DNA from 4 places in the Rhizobium sp. BE258 genome. Region 3 is predicted to be linked to each of the others. Evidence: predicted binding sites of a transcription regulator. Region 3 holds the regulator's gene; each other region holds the start of a gene.
What was found. Region 3 encodes PhoB, which activates phosphate uptake and scavenging genes when phosphate is short. Its sites were predicted from a motif close to TGTCATNNANCTGTCAT; they were not measured.
Positions count from the first base shown of each region.

Region 1 (5,139 bases), on a different contig from region 3:
GTAGCGGCCATCGGGCGAGAAATTCGGCGCCTCGATCAGCTGCTCCGTCTGGAACACGACCCGGCTCTGACCGGTGCGGATATTGTAGATCTCGACCGAACTGCGCATCCATGCCTCCCGCATTTGCTGCGGCCCGGCGCTTAGCCGTTCCGCTTCATTCTGATTTGCATGCGGTTTGTGCCATGCATCTGCGTTTCGATAAAGGCGCATCGCTTCAAAAGCGAGCTGAGGTTCGGAGCGCCGAAATGCTGCGCCTTGAACTCCGGATAGACCTGCCGCAACAGCGTCCCGAGTTCAGCGATATCGAGCCAGCCTTCGCCCTGCAGCTTGGCCGCCTGCAGCGCCTGGGTGATATAGGGCCGGATATTTGGAGAGGGCTGCAGCGCAATCACCTTCGGCAACGCAAAGGCGGGATTCGCCTCACCGGCATTGAGCTCGAAGAAATCATCGAAGGACTGGCGCAACAGCACCGATGCGTTGGGTGCACCCAGTCCGATCGCCTGCTTGCCGCGCATGCGGATACGCATCGCCAGATGGCCGACATCGCGGTCGCTGCTGGCAATGCAGAAAAGATCGGTCGCCGAACCGGCCAGATATTCCATTGCATCGATGGCAAGCAGGATATCCGCGCCGTTCTTGCCGGAATGCGAGCTGACAGCCGTCTGCAGGCTGAGTGCCTGACGTCCGGCCTCCGCAATCCACGGCTGCGCCGCCTCTTTCGTGAAGTCGCCGTAAGCCCGGCGCTCGATGAGGCGTCCATATCCGCCGGCGATGCTGATGATCTCTCCCGCACAGCGCGCCGGCAGGTTTTCCGTATCGATGAAGACGGCGACCTTGGTTTCCCGCATGCTCAAACCTCCCGCGTTTCCAAAGCATAGAAACGCGAGAAGAGACTGCCGTCAGCAGCTTTCGGTTGATCGGGTTAACGATCGCTAACCACGATCCCTAAAACGGTTGGTGATCGGATAGCGGCGGTCGCGGCCGAAATTCTTCTTGGTGATCTTCACGCCGGGCGCCGACTGGCGGCGCTTGTACTCAGCGAGATAGAGCAGATGCTCGATCCGGTGCACGGTCGCGACATCGTGGCCGCGCGCGACGATCTCGTCGACGCCCATTTCCTTTTCGACGAGGCATTCGAGAATGTCGTCGAGAACGGGATAAGGCGGCAGCGAATCCTGGTCGGTCTGATCGGGGCGCAGTTCGGCAGAGGGCGCCTTGTCGATGATGTTCTGCGGGATAACCACGCCTGAAGGTCCAAGCGCATCCGGCGGCACATGCGCATTGCGCCAGCGCGAGATCGCATAGACCTGCATCTTGTAGAGGTCCTTGATCGGATTGAAGCCGCCGTTCATGTCGCCGTAAAGCGTCGCATAGCCGACCGACATTTCCGACTTGTTGCCCGTGGTCACCACCATCGAGCCGAACTTGTTAGAAATCGCCATCAGGATCGTGCCGCGGGCGCGGCTCTGCAGGTTTTCTTCGGTGATACCGCTATCGGTGCCTTCGAAGAGGTCCGATAGCGCCGAGGTGAAGCCCGTCACCGGCGCCTCGATCGGCACGATGTCGTAGCGGCAGCCGAGCGCCTTGGCGCATTCGGCAGCGTCCTTCAGCGAATCCTCGGACGTGTAGCGGTAGGGCAGCATGACGGTGCGGACCCGCTCCTCGCCCAGCGCATCGACGGCGATTGCCGCACAGATCGCCGAGTCGATGCCGCCGGAGAGGCCAAGCACGACATTCTTGAAGCCGTTCTTGTTGACGTAGTCGCGGAAGCCGAGCAGGCAGGCGCGGTAATCGGCCTCCTCCTTCTCCGGAATATGCGACATCGGCCCTTCGCTGCAACGCCAGCCGTTGTCGCCGCGCTTCCAGGTGGTGACGGCAAGCGCCGGTTCGAACTGGCTCATCTGGAAGGCCAGCGACTTGTCGCCGTTGAAGGCAAAGCTCGCACCGTCGAAGACCAGTTCGTCCTGGCCGCCGAGCTGGTTGGCGAAGATCAGCGGCAGGCCTGTTTCGATCACCTGACGCAACGCCACCTGATGGCGCACATCCACCTTGCCGCGGTAATAGGGTGAACCATTCGGCACCAGCAGGATTTCGGCGCCGCTTTCGGCCAGCGTCTCGCAGACGCCGAGATCGTTCCAGATCTCCTCGCAAATCGGCACGCCGATCCTGACACCGCGGAAATTCACCGGCCCCGGCATCGAGCCTTCGGCAAAGACGCGCTTCTCATCGAACTCGCCGTAATTCGGCAGATCGATCTTGTCCCGGAACACCAGGATCTTGCCGCCATCGAGCACCGCGACGGAATTGTGCCGCCCTGTCTCGCCCTGCCGCGGGAAGCCGACGATCAGGCCCGGTCCGCCATCCGCGGTATCGGCTGCGAGGTCCTCGATAGCCTTGAGGCAAGCCTTCAGGAATGCCGGTTTCAGCACCAGATCCTCGGGCGGATAGCCGGAAATGAACAGCTCGGTCAGAAGCAGCAAATCCGCGCCCTGACGGGCCGCATCGGCGCGTGCCTCGCGGGCTTTGGCAAGATTTCCAGCAACATCGCCAACCGTTGGGTTGAGCTGGCCGACGGCAATCCGGAGCGTGTTCAAGGGAGCGTTTTCCTGTGTCATGTCATCTATTTAGCGCGCGCGCGTCCGCCCCGCAACGTGTCCTGCCATGAAAAGCCGCCGGGTCTGCTCAGACGAAAATTCAAATCTTCGGGAAAAGCAAGGAAACATTAACGGTTCATCTAGCGTTCATGGCGGGCATGTGACAGTTCGGTGAAGGTTTTATGACGCCGGGATGACGGCGGGAATGACATTGGAGTCCGCCCTTGATCGCGTTGGTCATGAAGTCCGCGCAGGCCAGAAGAATGGCGCTGCTTTCTGCTGGTCTCGGCGCGAATGTCCGCTCTCCCGCCGCCCGAGCCGCCCTCAGCATTGCATTCACCTTTTCGATGGCACTTCTCAGCGTCATCGCCGTCGAATGGATCGCCCGCAGCACGCTTGCCGATGTCGGCGATTTCCTGACCTCGACGGCCCGCCCCGGCATGACCACCGTCGTCATGCTGACCATCCTGATGCTGACGCTCGATGCCGCCTTCGGCCGCCGCTATCTCTCCGCACTGATCCTCGTTCCGCTTGTCTTGATCCCGGCGTTCGTCTCCAATCAGAAGCAGCATTACCTGTCCGATCCCTTCTATCCCTCGGACATCCTCTTCGGCCGCCAGATCATGGAACTGCTGCCGGTGATGGTGCGCGACCGGCCGTTCACGGCAATCGCGATCGTTGTCGGCCTGGCACTGCTGGCCGCCGGCATGGTGTTCGGCTGGCGCTATGCCTGGCGCACCTTTCCGAAGCTGTCGAACCAGGCGCGCCTGCGCCGCCTTTGCCTCGGCCTGCCGGTGATCGCCGCCTTCGGTTCGCTGATGGACTATTCGCAATATTCCTATATCCGCGACCGCCTGCAGGTCGTGCCGATGATGTGGGACCAGAAGGAAAACTATCGCAGCAACGGCTTCATCCTGGCCTTCATCTTCAATGTGCCGATGGCCGATGTGGCAGCCCCTGCCGGTCTCAACGCCGAAGCGCTCGATGCGATACCGGCCCGCAATTACGGCTATCTCGCCGGTCCGCGTGAAAAGCCGGATGTCATCATGCTGATGAGCGAATCCTTCTGGGATCCGACGCGGCTGAAGAAGCTGAACTTCAGCGCCGACCCGATGCCGACGATCCGCGCCTCCCAGTCCGGCTATGTCTTCTCGCCCGAATTCGGCGGCATGACCGCCAATGTCGAGTTCGAGGCGCTGACGGGGTTCTCCAATGCCTTCCTGCCCTATGGCAGCATTCCCTATCAGCAATATATCCGCCGCGACGTCCCCTCGCTTGCGACCTTCTTCCGCGGCGAAGGCTATACGGCGCGCGCGCTCCATCCTTTCAGCGGCTGGTTCTGGAACCGCAACGAGGTCTACAAGGATTTCGGCTTCGAGGAGTTCCGCACCGAGGAAACCCTGCCGCCGATGGAAAAGCGCGGCATCTTTGCCTCCGACGACTCGCTGATGAAGGAAATCATGCGCGAGGGCGACGGACTGGATAAGCCGTTCTTCTTCTTCGCTGTCACCCTGCAGGGACATGGCCCCTACGAGGCCAACCGTTACGCCCATAACTCGATCGACATCCAGGGCGACATCCCGGAAGCCGACCGCGCAACGCTCGCGACCTATACGCAGGGCGTTAAGGAAGCCGACGACAGCCTGAAGATGCTGATGGACTGGGCCTCGCACCGCGACCGCGAGACGATCATCGTGCTCTGGGGCGACCACCTGCCGCCGCTCGGCAATGTCTATATGAGCGCCGGCTACATGCCGGACCAGGTCGCCACCCGCAAGGCGCCGCTCGACGTGATGAAGCAGCAGCACGAGACGCCGCTGGTGATCTGGTCGAACAAGAAGGGCGTCAAGCAGGATGTCGGCACCATCAGCCCGTCGCTGATCTCCTACAATCTCCTGAAGTTCGCCGGCTTCGAGCATCCCTATTACACCGGCTTCCTCGGCCGGGTGCAGAAGAAATACGACATCATCGACCGCTACCAGCTGGCAACGCGCAAGAACGAGGTGACGCCGGACTGGGTGCTCGATCCGAAGAAGCTCGATCCCTTGGTGCGCGATTACCGCTACCTGCAGCACGACGTCATGTTCGGCAAGGCGCAGACGCTCAACCGCTTCTTCCCGCAGCATGTGATGGTCAACGAAGCCAGCTACTGAGCAGCTAAGACACTAATTCGCATTGCATTCAGGCCATCAGCGGGAATACTGGCTCCGACGCGATACAGCATCGGAGCCTCGCATGTATAACCTCCCCAATTTCATCCACACGCATTTCGGCAAGAGTGCCGACGAACTCGGCGACATCGAGAAGCGCGTGCTGCAGAAGGCGCATGAACGGAAGATCATCTCCACCAACGTCAACGCCGTCCTTTCGGCCGAGTCGTCCTTCGGCCAGCGCATTGCAGATGGCATCGCCCGCGTCGGCGGCTCCTGGTCCTTCATCCTGACCTTTCTGGCCTTCCTGGTGATCTGGACTGTCATCAACACCATCATCCTGGCGACGGGCGCCTTCGACCCCTACCCCTTCGTCTTCCTCAATCTCATCCTCT
Region 1 covers NZ_JAVDWL010000009.1:213,804-218,942, forward strand. Annotated here, with positions in the region: gene J2X43_RS27500 (hypothetical protein) at 1-108, opposite strand, end outside; gene J2X43_RS27505 (NYN domain-containing protein) at 141-848, opposite strand; gene J2X43_RS27510 (NAD+ synthase) at 933-2,615, opposite strand; gene J2X43_RS27515 (LTA synthase family protein) at 2,858-4,747, shown strand; gene J2X43_RS27520 (DUF1003 domain-containing protein) at 4,830-5,139, shown strand, end outside.
Region 1: a site for PhoB is predicted at 2,766-2,782, ahead of J2X43_RS27515 (LTA synthase family protein). Genes of this name have one in related genera too.

Region 2 (5,139 bases), on a different contig from region 3:
ACGGATCGGTCATCTTCATTGCCGGCAACCTGCCGTTCAAATCGGAGATCGCGCCGCTGCTGATCGTCATCAAGCTCGAAGAGTATAATTACGCCGCCGCCACCGGCATTGCGGCCGTCATGCTCATCATCTCGTTCATCATGCTGCTGGTCATCAATCTCATTCAGAGCTGGCGCAGACGGAGGTACGGACATGGCGCTTGATACTGTCTCCGCCTCTCCGAAGGTTGCCTCCGTCGTGACGGAAAGCAGGCTGGCGCGCTGGGCGCTGATCCTGCTGTCGCTGGTCTTCCTGCTGCTGATCCTGTTCCTGCCGCTGGCTGCCGTCTTTGTCGAAGCCTTCCGCAAGGGCGTCCCGCCGTTCTTCCAGGCGCTGCAGGATGCAGAAACCTTCTCGGCGATCCGCCTCACCCTGATCGTCGCCGGCATCAGCGTGCCGCTGAACGTCGTCTTCGGCGTTGCCGCTGCCTGGGCGATCGCCAAGTTCGAGTTCAAGGGCAAGGCGTTTCTGACGACGCTGATCGACCTGCCCTTCTCGGTGTCGCCGGTGATCTCGGGTCTTGTCTTCGTGCTTCTGTTTGGGGCCAACACCTATCTTGGGAAATGGCTCGATGCGCATAGCATCAAGATCCTGTTTGCCGTGCCGGGCCTGATCCTGGCCACGATGTTCGTTACCTTCCCCTTCGTCGCCCGCGAACTGATCCCGCTGATGCAGGAACAGGGAACGGCCGATGAAGAAGCGGCACTGTCGCTCGGCGCCAGCGGCTGGCAGACCTTCTGGTACGTGACGTTGCCGAACATCAAGTGGGGCCTGCTCTACGGCGTGCTGCTCTGCAACGCCCGCGCCATGGGTGAATTCGGCGCCGTCTCCGTTGTCTCCGGCCATATCCGCGGCCAGACAAACACGATGCCGCTGCAGGTGGAAATTCTCTACAACGAGTATAATTTCACCGGCGCCTTTGCCGTCGCGACACTGCTTGCACTGCTTGCCCTTGTGACTCTTGTTTTGAAAACGCTGCTCGAAATGCGATACAGCGCGGAAATCGCTGCCAGCCGGCGGCACTGAAGGATTGAGAATGGAAGTACGCGTTCAAAACATACGCAAGGAATTCGACCGGTTCCCGGCCCTGCACGACGTTTCGCTCGATATCCGCTCGGGCGAACTGATCGCGCTGCTCGGCCCTTCCGGTTCCGGCAAGACGACACTCCTTCGCCTGATCGCCGGCCTCGAAAGCCCGACCGAGGGGAAGGTTTTCTTCGGCGACGAGGATGCTTCGAAGAAGACGGTGCAGGAACGCAATATCGGTTTCGTGTTCCAGCACTATGCCTTGTTCCGCCACATGACGGTGCTCGACAACGTCGCCTTCGGCCTCAAGGTGCGTGACGGCGCCCGCCGTCCGCCGAAGGCCGAAATCCGCAAGAGGGCGCTCGAATTGCTGGATCTCGTGCAGCTCTCAGGCCTCGAAAAGCGCTATCCGGCCCAACTTTCCGGCGGCCAGCGTCAGCGCGTGGCGCTCGCCCGCGCCATGGCGGTCGAACCGAACGTGCTTTTGCTCGACGAGCCGTTCGGCGCGCTCGACGCCCAGGTGCGCAAGGATCTGCGCAAGTGGCTGCGGGAAATCCACGACCGCACTGGCCACACCACCGTCTTCGTCACCCACGATCAGGACGAAGCGATGGAGCTGGCAGACCGCGTCGTCGTCATGAGCCAGGGTGCGATCGAGCAGGTCGGCACGCCGGATGAGGTCTACGACCGTCCGAATTCGCCCTTCGTCTTCGGTTTCGTCGGCCAGTCGAACTGTTTGAACGTCAAGATCGTCGGCGGCGACATCCTGTTCGAGGGCCGGACGCTCGGCCTGAAGGCAGATGGCGAGCCGGATGGCGAGGCGCAGCTTTATTTCCGCCCGCACGATATCGAACTGCTGGACGCGAACCGCGGCGGAATCCCCGGCACGCTCGCCTCCAGCCGCCGCGTTGCGGGAACAAGGCATATCGAAATCGATATCGGCAAGGGGCACCAGCATATCGAGCTGGAAGTTCCGCCGTCGCAGACCGAAGTCCTCGACAGCAAGCACATCGCCTTCCGGCCGACGCGCTGGAAACTGTTCAGGAAGGGCTGACCCTCACTTCGTCATGCTCGGGCTTGTCCCGAGCATCTGCAACGGCTGACGTAGGGGATCGTTGGATCCTCGGCACAGCGCCGAGGATGACGGCTGCGGGCGGTGCGACCGCCCGCTCAGGCACATTCAATAGATTTCCGGCACGTACATCTCAGGCGGAACCGGTATGCGCGAATAGTCGTCGTGGCGCACGCGCGGCGGCAGGACGATATTGTCCTTCGGCACATCCGCGTAGGGGATATGCTGCAGAAGATGGGCGATCATGTTGAGGCGCGCCCGCTTCTTGTCGACGGCCTGGACCACCCACCATGGCGCTTCCGGAATATGGGTCCGGTCGAGCATCTCCTCCTTGGCCTTGGTGTATTCTTCCCAGTGCACGCGGCTTTCGAGATCCATCGGCGACAGCTTCCACTGCTTCAGCGGATCCTGGATACGCATGCGGAAGCGGAATTCCTGCTCCTCGTCGGTGATCGAGAACCAGTATTTGACGAGAATGATCCCTGAGCGAACAAGCATGCGCTCGAATTCCGGTACCGAGCGGAAGAATTCTTCCAGCTCGTCCTTGGTGCAGAAGCCCATGACGCGCTCGACGCCGGCACGGTTATACCAGCTGCGGTCGAACAGCACCATTTCGCCGGCTGACGGAAGATGCGGCGTATAGCGCTGGAAATACCACTGGTTCCGCTCGCGCTCGGTCGGCGCAGGAAGAGCGACGACGCGGCAGACGCGCGGATTGAGGCGCTGCGTGACGCGCTTGATCGCCCCGCCCTTGCCGGCGGAATCGCGGCCTTCGAACAGCACGACGACCTTGAGCTTCTTGTGCTGCACCCAGTCCTGCAGCTTCACCAGCTCATGCTGGAGGCGGAAGAGTTCGCGGAAATAGGTTTTCCGCTCCAACACGTCTTCGATGCCGCCTGGAAGGTTCTCGGCAACGAGGTCGTCAAGCCGGTCTTCCTCCATCTGCATTTCCAGTTCCTCGTCGAAACTGTCTGCAATCTCGTCCTTGATGCGGCGGAGCTGGTCGATTTCTTCCTGAGTCATGGTCCTGTCCCTTTGATCGGCGCCACATCAACAGGGTTTGACGACAGTAATGTGACAATCGCAGATGCGCGAGGCCGCAGGGCCGCGTTACCGAAAAGTTGTGTCATGCAAGCTTCATGGGCGGGACGTAGCCTTGGCTGCTTTTCCATGAAAGGACAAGGACATGGCTGATATCGCCCCCGATCACCCAATGCCTCAGTCCGGTAGCCATCCGCTGCACTCGTCGAGTGCGGGCAAATGGTTCATACCGGTCTTTCTGCTCATTCTTCTCGTCGGCCTCGGATACGTGGCCTATGCGCTCGGCCGCGACCTGACGGAAGCCGCCGCCGCCGTTCCGTGGATCCTGCTCGGACTGGCGCTGCTGATCGCGCTCGGTTTCGAGTTCGTCAACGGCTTCCACGACACGGCAAATGCCGTGGCGACCGTGATCTACACCCGTTCGATGCCCGCCGAACTGGCGGTCATCTGGTCCGGCTTCTTCAACTTCCTCGGCGTGCTGACTTCGTCGGGCGCTGTTGCCTTCGGTATCCTGGCGCTTCTGCCGGTCGAGCTCATCCTGCAGGTCGGCTCCGGCTCCGGTCTGGCGATGGTCTTCGCCCTGCTGATCGCCGCCATCGTCTGGAACCTCGGCACCTGGTATCTCGGCCTGCCGTCCTCAAGCTCGCACACGCTTGTCGGCTCGATCATCGGCGTCGGCCTTGCCAACCAGTTCCTGGCCCCGGCAGGCAGCGCCACCAGCGGTGTCGACTGGTCGCAGGCGACCAATATCGGCCTGTCGCTGCTGATCTCGCCGCTGATCGGCTTCGGCCTCTCGGCGATCCTGCTCGTCGTCATGAAGTTTCTCGTTCGCAAGAAAGAGCTTTACGAGGAGCCGAAGGGCAACCGGCCGCCGCCGCTCTGGATCCGCGCCATCCTGATCTTCACCTGCACCGGCGTCAGCTTCGCCCACGGGTCGAACGACGGTCAGAAGGGCATGGGTCTCATCATGCTGATCCTGATCGGCCTGGTGCCGACGGCCTTCGCGCTGAACCGCACGCCTGATGTCAACTACCTGGAAGCCTACAAGCAGGCCTCCGCACAGGTGGAAACGGCGCTCGGCAAATATGTGAAGCCCGGCGTCATCGTCACCGACTACAAGGCCGAGGTCAGCAATGCCGTGAAGACCAAGACCTGGACGGATGCGACGACCCCTGCCCTGCAGCAATATATCCACCAGACAAGCGCCGAAGTCGCCGCCTTCCCGACGCTGGAAGCGGTTCCGACCAATCTCGTCGGCAACGTGCGCAACGACATTTATCTGATCGGTGAAGCGCTGAAGCTGATCGACAAACAGAAGCTGCTGCCGATGGATGATGCCGACCTGCAGGCGGTGACCGGCTATCACAAGGCCGTCGACAATGCGACGAAGTTCATCCCGCTCTGGGTGAAGATCGCGGTCGCCATCGCACTCGGGCTCGGCACCATGGTCGGCTGGAAGCGCATCGTCGTCACCGTCGGCGAGAAGATCGGCAAGACGCACCTGACCTATGGACAGGGTGCCGCTGCCGAAGTCGTCGCCATGGTGACGATCGGCGCGGCCGATCATTTCGGTCTGCCGGTCTCGACGACACACGTTCTGTCGTCGGGCGTTGCCGGAACCATGGCGGCGAACGGCTCGGGCCTTCAGTGGTCGACCGTGCGCAACATGCTGATGGCCTGGGTGCTCACCCTGCCCGCCTCGATCGCCATCGCCTTCGTGCTCTTCGTCATCCTCCGTCAGGTCTTCTGAGACCTTGGCGGAAGGAAAATCGCGACAAATGCTGCGGCGCATGATAAGCGCGCCGCAACAACTTTTCAGGTACCCGCTCCTCCATGATCCGCATCGAAAATATCAGCAAGCAGAACAGCCACCGCATTCTCTACATCGAGGCGTCAGCCGCCCTGAACAAGGGCGAGAAGATCGGTCTCGTCGGCCCGAACGGCGCCGGCAAGACGACGCT
Region 2 covers NZ_JAVDWL010000001.1:863,250-868,388, reverse strand. Annotated here, with positions in the region: gene cysT (sulfate ABC transporter permease subunit CysT) at 1-203, shown strand, start outside; gene cysW (sulfate ABC transporter permease subunit CysW) at 193-1,065, shown strand; gene J2X43_RS04040 (sulfate/molybdate ABC transporter ATP-binding protein) at 1,076-2,119, shown strand; gene ppk2 (polyphosphate kinase 2) at 2,246-3,160, opposite strand; gene J2X43_RS04030 (inorganic phosphate transporter) at 3,324-4,928, shown strand; gene J2X43_RS04025 (ABC-F family ATP-binding cassette domain-containing protein) at 5,012-5,139, shown strand, end outside.
Region 2: a site for PhoB is predicted at 3,262-3,278, ahead of J2X43_RS04030 (inorganic phosphate transporter). Genes of this name have one in related genera too.

Region 3 (5,139 bases):
TCTCTCTGTCGATGAGAAGAACCGCAAGGTGAACGACAAGCAGGTCGGCTGGATGAACGAGCTTAAGGCGAGCGGTGCTCTCTTCAAGCAGTTCAACACAGGCCTGTTCGTCAATGGCAATTCCAGCCGTCCGGAAGCGGCAGGGCTCGGCGTTGCTCTCATCGGCTCGCTCTACCTGATGCTGATCGTTCTGGTTCTTGCTCTGCCGATCGGTGTCGCCGCCTCGATTTATCTCGAGGAGTTCGCGCCGAAGAACAAGCTGACCGATCTCATCGAGGTCAACATCAACAACCTCGCTGCCGTTCCGTCGATCGTTTACGGTCTGCTCGGCCTCTCCGTCTTCATCAACTTCATGGGTCTGCCGCGTTCCGCGTCGCTGGTCGGTGGCCTGGTGCTGACGCTGATGACCCTGCCGACCATCATCATCGCGACGCGTGCTGCGCTTCGTGCCGTGCCGCCGTCGATCCGCTCGGCCGCTCTCGGTCTCGGCGCATCGAAGATGCAGATGGTGTTCCACCACGTTCTGCCGCTTGCCATGCCGGGCATCCTGACCGGTACCATCATCGGCCTGGCTCATGCGCTCGGCGAAACCGCGCCTCTGCTGCTGATCGGCATGGTCGCCTTCGTCGCCAATGCCCCGACCACGCCGCTCGATCCGTCCACGGCACTTCCGGTCCAGGTCTATATGTGGGCCAACGAAGCCGAACGCGCCTTCGTGGAGCGTACCTCGGGTGCCATCATCGTCCTGCTTCTGTTCCTGATCGTCATGAACATCGGAGCCATCCTCTTGCGCCGTCGCTTTGAGCGCCGCTGGTAAACGGAGTACAAACCCATGAACATGTTGACAGAAGCAGCAGTTGAGAAGGCTCTGGACCAGAAGATGAACAGCATCCCTTACAAGATGATCGGCCAGGACGTTTCCGTCTATTACGGCGAAAAGCGCGCTCTCTTCGACGTCAAGCTGAACATCCGCGAAAATACAGTGACTGCGCTCATCGGCCCGTCCGGCTGCGGCAAGTCCACCTTCCTGCGCAGCCTGAACCGTATGAACGACACGATCGACAACTGCCGCGTCACCGGCAAGATCACGCTCGATGGCGATGATATCTACGATCCGGATATCGACGTCGTCGAATTGCGCGCCCGCGTCGGCATGGTGTTTCAGAAGCCGAACCCGTTCCCGAAGACGATCTACGAAAACGTCGCCTACGGCCCGCGCATCCACGGTCTCGCCAAGTCGAAGGCCGACATGGACCAGATCGTCGAGACCAGCCTGCAGCGCGCCGGCCTCTGGAACGAGGTCAAGGACCGCGTGCATGAATCCGGCACCGGCCTCTCCGGCGGTCAGCAGCAGCGTCTCTGCATCGCCCGTGCCGTCGCGGTCTCGCCTGAGGTCATCCTCATGGACGAACCCTGCTCGGCGCTCGATCCGATCGCAACCGCAAAGGTCGAGGAGCTGATCCACGAGCTGCGCGAAAGCTACACGATCGTCATCGTGACGCACTCCATGCAGCAGGCGGCCCGCGTCTCGCAGCGCACCGCCATGTTCCACCTCGGCAACCTCGTCGAGGAGAACGACACCGACAAGATGTTCACCAATCCGGACGATCCGCGCACCCAGGACTACATCATGGGCCGCTTCGGCTGATCTTTGGCGTCACGACTTCCGATAGAGACACTCAAGGACATTTCCCATGGCATCGACACATATCTTTTCTGCATATGACGAGGATCTGAAGTTCCTGACCCGCCGCATTTCCGAAATGGGCGGTCTGGCGGAACAGATGGTCTCCGACGCTGTGCGCGCGCTGGTCAATGGCGACGGCGCACTGGCGCAGAAGGTCATCTCCGACGACGTGATCCTCGATCACGCCGAGCGCGAGATCAACGACAAGGCGATCGTCACCATCGCCCGCCGCCAGCCGATGGCGTCGGACCTGCGCGAGATCATGGGTTCGATCCGCATCGCCGCTGACCTCGAGCGTGTCGGCGATCTCGGCAAGAACACCGCCAAGCGCGTTATCGCCGTGCAGAGCACCGGCGTTCCGCGTAAGCTTGGCCGCGGCCTGGAGCATCTCTCGGAACTGGCTCTCGTGCAGCTCAAGGAAGTGCTTGACGTCTACACGACGCGCGCTGCCGATAAGGCGAAGTCGATCCGCGAGCGCGACGAGGAAATCGACGCGATGTACACCTCGCTGTTCCGCGAGCTCCTGACCTACATGATGGAAGATCCGCGCAACATCACCAGCTGCACGCATCTTCTGTTCTGCGCCAAGAACATCGAGCGCATCGGCGACCACGCCACCAACATCGCAGAAACCATCTACTACATGGCGACCGGCGCCCAGCCGGAGGGCGAGCGTCCGAAGGACGACACCGCCAACACCGTCGGCGCGGTCACGGAATAATATCCGGACCGGGCCTCAGGAGACAGAGCAGAATGATCCCGAGAGTTGCAGTCGTTGAAGACGAAGAAGCACTGAGCGTGCTTCTTCGTTACAATCTCGAAGCCGAAGGTTTCGAGGTCGACACCATCCTGCGCGGCGATGAGGCGGAAATCCGCCTTCAGGAGCGGACGCCGGACCTTCTTATCCTTGATTGGATGCTGCCTGGCGTATCAGGCATCGAGCTTTGCCGCCGGCTGCGCATGCGCCCGGAGACCGAGCGCCTGCCGATCATCATGCTGACGGCACGCGGCGAGGAAAGTGAACGCGTTCGCGGCCTCTCGACCGGTGCCGACGACTATGTCGTCAAGCCGTTCTCGACGCCTGAGCTCGTCGCACGCGTCAAGGCGATGCTGCGCCGCGCCAAGCCCGAAGTTCTCTCGACCGTGCTGAAATGCGGCGATATCGAACTCGACCGCGAGACGCACCGCGTTCATCGCAAGACCCGCGAAGTCCGTCTCGGACCGACCGAGTTTCGCCTGCTGGAATTCCTGATGGCCTCTCCCGGCCGCGTCTTCTCGCGCTCGCAGCTTCTGGATGGCGTCTGGGGTCACGACATCTATGTCGACGAGCGCACCGTCGATGTCCATGTCGGCCGTCTGCGCAAGGCGCTGAATTTCTCCAACATGCAGGATGTCATCCGCACCGTTCGCGGCGCTGGATATTCGATGGAAGCTTGAAGCTTTCGGAATTGAGACACAAAAAAACGGGCCGTAAGGCCCGTTTTTCGTTTGTGCTTACCCGGCTCAGTTTGCCCGGGCTGCTGCCCTGCGGCGCTCGTTGACCGGCTGGTAGGCCAGGCGCTGGTGGTAGGTGCAGTAAGGCGAAGAATCCGGGCTTTCGCAGCCGCAGAAGTGGAAATCGTCCTTCAAGGGATCGCCGACCGGCCACTTGCAGGTGCGCTCGGTGAGCTCCGTCAGGCCGAGACGGCGGGAAATCGGGACGATCACGTTCTTGGCGGGACGGTATTCCATCTCCTCCATGACGTCGATCTCGATCTCTTCCTTCAGCATCGTCGCGCCCTGCTGGCGGGTGACCGTACGGGTCGTCGCCAGACGCGATGCGTAGGTTGGGGCGCGGGGTGCTGCCGCCGTACGCTTGGGAGCGCGGGCAGCCGTGGCGTTGCCGCCGGCCTTCGCACGGCCCGGCAGCGCCAGACGGTGAACCTTGCCGATAACGGCGTTACGGCTGACGCCGCCAAGCTGGGCAGCGATCTGGCTCGCGCTCAGCCCTTCGGACCACAGTTTCTTGAGTTTCTCGACCCGCTCGTCTGTCCAGTTCATGCCCTGTGTCTCCGCCGTTTAAGCGTTGCGAAGGCAGAATCCCTCACTGTTTGCCCCGGACGAATCCGGCACAAGAAACGCTTGACTAATTTTGGTGACTAGTTCCGCCGCATGCAGTCTAGTAATTGAGTTTTAACCTAGTGTGAGGCTGACTCCGTGACAAGAGTCGCAGGAATCCGGATGAATCGAATTCGGGGTTTTCCCCAACTTGCTTCCCCTGAGAGTCATTTCTGCAACATTAGCTGTTGATAAAACGCGACATTGCTTGAGCGTCTCTCAGAAGCCACGAAAGCCGCAGTTTTGTTGACATTGCAGTGCGAAAAGTAAATAGTGCCAGTCGCCGCCGAAAGGCGGCATTTTTAATTTTTCGGACCTGGTTTTTTAGCCGGAGTCCGGTTGCCCGTAACGCTGACAGGAGACCGCGCCATGGCTGAAGCCGCGCCGCTATATGATACCTATTCTCGTGCCCCATTGCGGTTCGAGCGAGGTGAGGGCGTGTGGCTGATTACCGAAAGCGGCGAACGATATCTGGATTTCGGTGCCGGCGTTGCCGTGACCTCGGTCGGCCACAGCAATCCGCATGTCGTGGATACCCTAAAGGCACAGGCCGACAAGGTCTGGCACCTGTCCAACATCTATGAAATCCCCGGTCAGGAGCAACTCGCCAGGCGGCTGACGGAGGCGACTTTCGCCGACAAGGTGTTCTTCACCAATTCCGGCGCGGAAGCCCTGGAATGCGCGATCAAGACCGCACGCCGCTATCAGTATTCGAAGGGCCATCCCGAGCGTTTCCATATCATCACCTTCGAAGGCGCCTTCCACGGACGTACGCTGGCGACGATCGCTGCCGGCGGGCAAGAGAAGTATCTCGAAGGTTTCGGCCCCAAGGCCCCTGGCTTCGACCAGGTGCCCTTTGGCGATATCGACGCTGTGCGCGCCGCAATCACCGATGCGACCGCAGGCATTCTGATCGAGCCGGTTCAGGGCGAGGGTGGCATTCGCCCGGTGACCACGGAGTTCATGAAGGCGCTGCGTGCGCTCTGCGACGAGAAGGAGCTGCTGCTCATTCTCGACGAGGTCCAGACGGGCGTCGGCCGTACCGGCAAGTTCTTTGCCTATGAGTGGTCCGGCGTCACCCCTGATATCATGGCTGTCGCCAAGGGCATCGGTGGCGGCTTCCCGCTCGGCGCCTGCCTGGCAACGGCGGAAGCTGCGTCCGGCATGAAGGCCGGTACCCACGGCTCGACCTATGGCGGCAACCCGCTCGCCATGGCTGTCGGCGGCGCTGTGCTCGACATCGTCCTTGCCGAAGGCTTCCTCCAGCATGTCCGTGACGTCGCTCTGGTCTTCCGCCAAGGCCTGGCATCGCTCAAGGACCGCTATCCCGACGTGATCGAGGATATCCGCGGCGA
Region 3 covers NZ_JAVDWL010000002.1:621,280-626,418, reverse strand. Annotated here, with positions in the region: gene pstA (phosphate ABC transporter permease PstA) at 1-817, shown strand, start outside; gene pstB (phosphate ABC transporter ATP-binding protein PstB) at 833-1,648, shown strand; gene phoU (phosphate signaling complex protein PhoU) at 1,695-2,408, shown strand; gene phoB (phosphate regulon transcriptional regulator PhoB) at 2,441-3,124, shown strand; gene J2X43_RS08320 (GcrA family cell cycle regulator) at 3,191-3,727, opposite strand; gene J2X43_RS08315 (aspartate aminotransferase family protein) at 4,154-5,139, shown strand, end outside.

Region 4 (5,139 bases), on a different contig from region 3:
ACTTCGGGGTTTTAGGATGGGGTTTGTAAATAGGATGGCTGCGGGCAAGTCAATAAAAAAGCCGCCCCGGAGACCGGAGCGGCTTGTTCGGTAAAAAGCGTTTCCGGTTAGCGGCGCGGACCGCGCGCCACGCGCTCGATTTCTTCACGCACGAGGCGTTCGACCAGCGTCGGCAGATTGTCGTCCAGCCATTCACGCAGCATCGGACGCAGCATGTCTTCGGCGATCTCATCCAGCGACCGGCGCTCGGCGCCATCGATGGCAAGCGCCAGCTCTTCGAAGGAACGTGCGACCTGAAGGCTGGCGTCCTGGGAGATCAGCGCCTGGGCTTCTTCCATGATCTGCGGCAGAAACTGGGGCACGGCAGCCGGGACTTCGGCGACGGGTGCCTCCGGCGCGATTTCGACCTGCGGAGCGATCGTTGCCTGTGGCTCCGGGAACACCTCTGTGGCGGCGGCCGCTACCGGCTGAGGAGCAACGTCCACCGGTGCGGCTTCGGCAACAAGCGGCGCCAGCTTTGGTGCCGGCAGCGGGGCGACGACGGGAGCGGATACATGCTCGACCGGCGCGCGGACCTGTTCAGCGACGGGCTCGGCCGCGGGTTCCGGCTGGCGGAAGACCGGCGGAAGCTCGCGGGGCGGCTGGGCCGGCAGACGCTCGGAGGCGGCGCGAACGCGGGCGGCGACATCGGCGAGCGACATGGAGCGCGCGGGCTCCTCGATATCGCGCGTGCCTGCCGAATTGGCGGCGACGAAGCGTGGATCGGCCTGCATCACCGGCTCGGGAAACTCGACATTGGCATAGGTGTCGTCGACGGTAAGACGGATGTTGGAGTCGCTGCCCTCGTCTTCGCCGTCATCGCCGTAAACCGGCGGCAGAGATTGGGAAATGGCCTTGCCGGCACCCGGATCATTGCTCTCGATGATCTGGCGGATCGACGCCAGGATCTCTTCCATGGACGGTTCACGCGCTACGCTTGGCTGAGCCATATCTATCCCCGTTATGCTAAAAGCAACGATCGGATTGCGTGGTGTGGGCATCCGAATCACCCAGACACTAGAATACCCAAGACGCGAAAAAAATCATCGCGAATCAAATGAATGCGTCCATGCACAGTTTTGTTGGATGAACTGCGGGCCGTCTGCCCGGCCCGGTTTCAGCGCCGCAAACGCAAACGGGCGCCCGAGGCGCCCGCATTGTCAAAGAGCAATGCAATGCTGCTCAGAACACAAATTCGCGCAGCTTTGCGAAGCCCGGCAGCGGCTTGACCGACGCGTTGAAGAAGACATTTTCGGAAACGGCGCCGCGCTCGGAAACGAAGACCTTGGCGCGGGCGGCGTTGCCGTAACCCTCGACCGTGACCAGACGGCCGCCCTCGGCGAGCTGGCCGAGAAGAGCTGCCGGAACCTGCTCGACGGAACCGTTGACGAAGATCAGATCATAAGGCGCACCGGCCGTATGGCCCTTCTCGAGACCGCCGGTGACAACGGCGACATTCGGATAGGCTGCGAGATTGGCCTTTGCCGTTGCGGCAAGCGCTTCATCGGATTCGAGAGCGGTAACCGAACCGGCGATCAGCGACAGCAGCGCCGAGGTGTAGCCGGTACCGCAGCCGACTTCGAGAACCGTGTCGTCCTTGGTGATCGCGGCAAGCTGCAGCAGCTTTGCCAGCGGCGAGGCTTCCATCAGGAAGCGGCCGGGACAGATCTCGACGTCATTATCGATATAGGCCAGCGCCTTCGACTTTTCAGGCACGAAAGTTTCGCGCTCGACCGTCAGGAACGCGCTCAACACGGAATGGGACGTCACGTCCGTCGTACGGATCTGGTTGTCGACCATCTTCACGCGTGCTGCTTCGAAATCCATCTTATCCTCTTGCCCGTTTTCAGCGGCTACATGCGTCTCTTAATCCCGGGTTCGGATGCTTTCAAGGCTCCGCGCGCGGCTGCGGCAAGAATACTTGAGTGGACGCGGCGCTGTCGCGTGCGCCGGAGCGCATTCCAAACTCCGAAGTGGCATAAAGCGTGGCCCTGTGGTATTCTTGCAACCGGAGGAAATGAGGAGGAGCAGGCCATGTCTGCCATGTTCGTGCATTTCACACTCTTCGACTTGTTCATCGGTGCGGCGCTCGTCGGCATTCTTTGCTGCGGGCTGGTCAACAGCCGGACGAGTTGAGGACAATCACAGCGCAGCAGGCAGGAATCAGTAGGCCCGCTCTTTAGGTTCGAATGCGAAGCACGGGTTTTACGATTTTCATTCTGCTGCTGATCGCCGCCGCAAGCGTCATTCTTGCGGGCGTCTTGTCCATGCGGCTATCCCTAGCGGGAACGCTCGGAGATTGCTTCACTGGCGCATGCGGCTACACGACCGTATTCATCGCCTGGCCGGGCTTGACGCTTAGCTTTTTTGCCATCGGCGCCTATCTTTATCTGAAATCCGCACCAAGACCCTGAACAGCGTTTCAGGAACCTGTCAGCTTCGCTTGCGATAAAGGCCGCAATCGAAGCGAACGCGGAATAGGCATGAACAGATCCCTGATACTCGGCGCCTGTTTTATCGGCGGTTTCGTCGCAATCATTCTCTGTATTCCACTGATCGGCTCTGCCGCACCCAGCGTCACCACAGGTGGCGTCTCGCCGATTGCCGCGCTTCAAAGATCGAATTGAGGCGTTGGATAGCCGCGCGGATCAGCGCATGGTCTTCAAAAGCGCCGCCAATGCCGCGGCATCCGCCCTCGCCAGCCGCTCCTGCATATGCCCTTCGGCAAGATAACCAACGGCATCCAGTGCTTCCTGCTCACTCCATCCGGCGGCAACCGCCGCCTCGATCAAATCGCGGAACGCAAATTGCAGCGCGTCCTGGCACCGGATGTGGCGGTCGGGATCGTCCCTGGTGACAAAGGGTTTTGAGATATTCCTCATATATGGACAATGAGCGGATTCGCTGAATGATCAAGGGCGCCGGATGCCGATTGACGGTGGACGAGTTGCTGCCGGTCAAGATTTTTCGAAAAACACCTCTTGCGGTTTCCTTTGGATCATTCTAAATCCGCGCCACCACTGAACAAGTCGTTCACGGATGGCCTCGTGGCGGAGTGGTGACGCAGAGGACTGCAAATCCTTGTACCCCGGTTCAATTCCGGGCGAGGCCTCCAAATTCAACAATCCAAGCTTGTATTGCCGCAATACATCCCCGGCCCTGCGGCCGGCGATGTATTATCCATTTTTGGGATAATGCTGTTTAAGCTAAAGCTTATCTGTGAATATAATCAGACTCTACTTCTGATAATATAGACATGATCAAAATCCCATGTGAAGTTGCATCCTGCGTATAGAAGCGGGATGACACATGGCGAAAACGAGATACATTTTCGATCATAAGTCTGAGAAAGCGGTCCTATTTCAAGCAGGCAAGTTTTTGTTCCCAATCGGCGGAAGCAAGGCCGAGCACTGGATCGACGGAGACTATGTTTTCTCCCTGACGACGCAAAAAATTACCTACTGGATCCTCGGCCAGGACTTGTATGGCCATATCGGCAACGGCGAACTGACCCGCGAGCCGCTGTTCTACTTCGGTGAATGAGCAGACTTGACTATTCGCTTAAATGAGAACAAAATAGGAACATCAGACGGAGGTTCCTATGACCCATGCCGAACAGGTAATTGCGAATGCGCTTGCGACCGTGGCTGCCAGCCGCGCCGAGCGGGAAAAGGACGAGGAGCGCAGACGGCGCGTGTTCGGCAAGATCGATATCGGCCTGCCCCTGCCTCAGATCAAGAACCGGCAGCTGACACTCGACCTTCATTAAAAGAATCGTATTCCCGAGGCTGTGTGAAACCTGCCTCAAACGCGTGGAAAAGCCTGCTGGCGCGGTATGTTCGGCCCGGCTTTTATTGCAACAGGACCCCATTTGTGACAGTTGCGTGACAACTCAAGCATTCACGGGGTCGCCATGTTAAGCTGGTTTCGCAAACTTCTTCCGCGCGAAGATCGATTCTTCGATCTTTTTGCTCAGCACTCGCGCACCGTCGTCGGCGCGGCGGAATCGCTGAACGAATTGTTGGCCGGAAACGATACCGAGCGGCATTGCAACCGCATCGTCACGCTGGAAAACGAGGCCGACGATATTACCCGCGAAGTTTTGCTGGCCGTGCGCCGCAGCTTCATCACGCCATTCGACCGCGGCGACATCAAGGATCTGATCCAGTCGCTCGACGACGCGATCGACATGATGCACAAGACAGTCAAGACCATCCGCCTGTTCGAACAGAAGAGCTTCGATCCTGGCATGCAGGAGATGGGCAAGGAAATCGTCAAGGCGGCACATCTGATTGCCGAGGCGATTCCGCTTCTCGACCGCATGGGCGCCAATGCGCAGCGGCTGACGTCGATCGCCGAGGAAGTGACCCGGGTCGAAGGTAAGTCTGACGAGCTTTACGATCTCGGTCTGAAAGACCTGTTCCGCCGTCACGGCGCCTCCAACCCGATGGCCTATATCATCGGCAGCGAGATCTATGCCGAGCTCGAAAAGGTCGTCGACCGGTTCGAGGACGTTGCCAACGAAATCAGCGGCATCGTGATCGAGAACGTCTGATGGATGCCACCCTCGCCTTTCCGCTGCTGATCGGACTGATCGCGGTCGCGCTGTTCTTCGACTTCCTGAACGGACTGCACGACGCGGCGAACTCGATCGCGACGATCGTCTCGACGCGTGTGTTGAAGCCCCAATATGCCGTGATGTGGGCGGCGTTCTTCAATTTCATCGCTTTCCTGTTCTTCGGCCTGCATGTGGCGGAAACGCTGGGCACCGGCATCATCAACCCTGAGATCGTCAGCCCGCTGGTGATTTTTGCCGCCTTGATGGGCGCGATCATCTGGAACATCGTCACCTGGGTCTTCGGGATACCGTCGAGTTCGTCGCATGCACTCGTCGGCGGTCTCGTCGGCGCCGGTCTCGCCAAGGTCGGCTTCAGCTCGATCGTCTGGGGCGGCCTGCTGAAAACGGCCGGGGCCATCGTGCTGTCGCCGATGATCGGCTTTCTGCTGGCGCTGTTCCTGGTGCTCGCCGTTTCGTGGATCTTCGTGCGGCAGACGCCGTTTGCCGTCGATAGCACCTTCCGCATCCTGCAGTTCGTCTCC
Region 4 covers NZ_JAVDWL010000008.1:74,117-79,255, reverse strand. Annotated here, with positions in the region: gene J2X43_RS25220 (DUF2497 domain-containing protein) at 108-989, opposite strand; gene J2X43_RS25215 (protein-L-isoaspartate O-methyltransferase) at 1,222-1,866, opposite strand; gene J2X43_RS25210 (hypothetical protein) at 2,523-2,666, shown strand; gene J2X43_RS25205 (hypothetical protein) at 2,688-2,921, opposite strand; tRNA gene J2X43_RS25200 (tRNA-Cys) at 3,081-3,154, shown strand; gene J2X43_RS25195 (hypothetical protein) at 3,349-3,582, shown strand; gene J2X43_RS25190 (hypothetical protein) at 3,641-3,808, shown strand; gene J2X43_RS25185 (DUF47 domain-containing protein) at 3,953-4,594, shown strand; gene J2X43_RS25180 (inorganic phosphate transporter) at 4,594-5,139, shown strand, end outside.
Region 4: a site for PhoB is predicted at 3,913-3,929, ahead of J2X43_RS25185 (DUF47 domain-containing protein). Genes of this name have one in related genera too.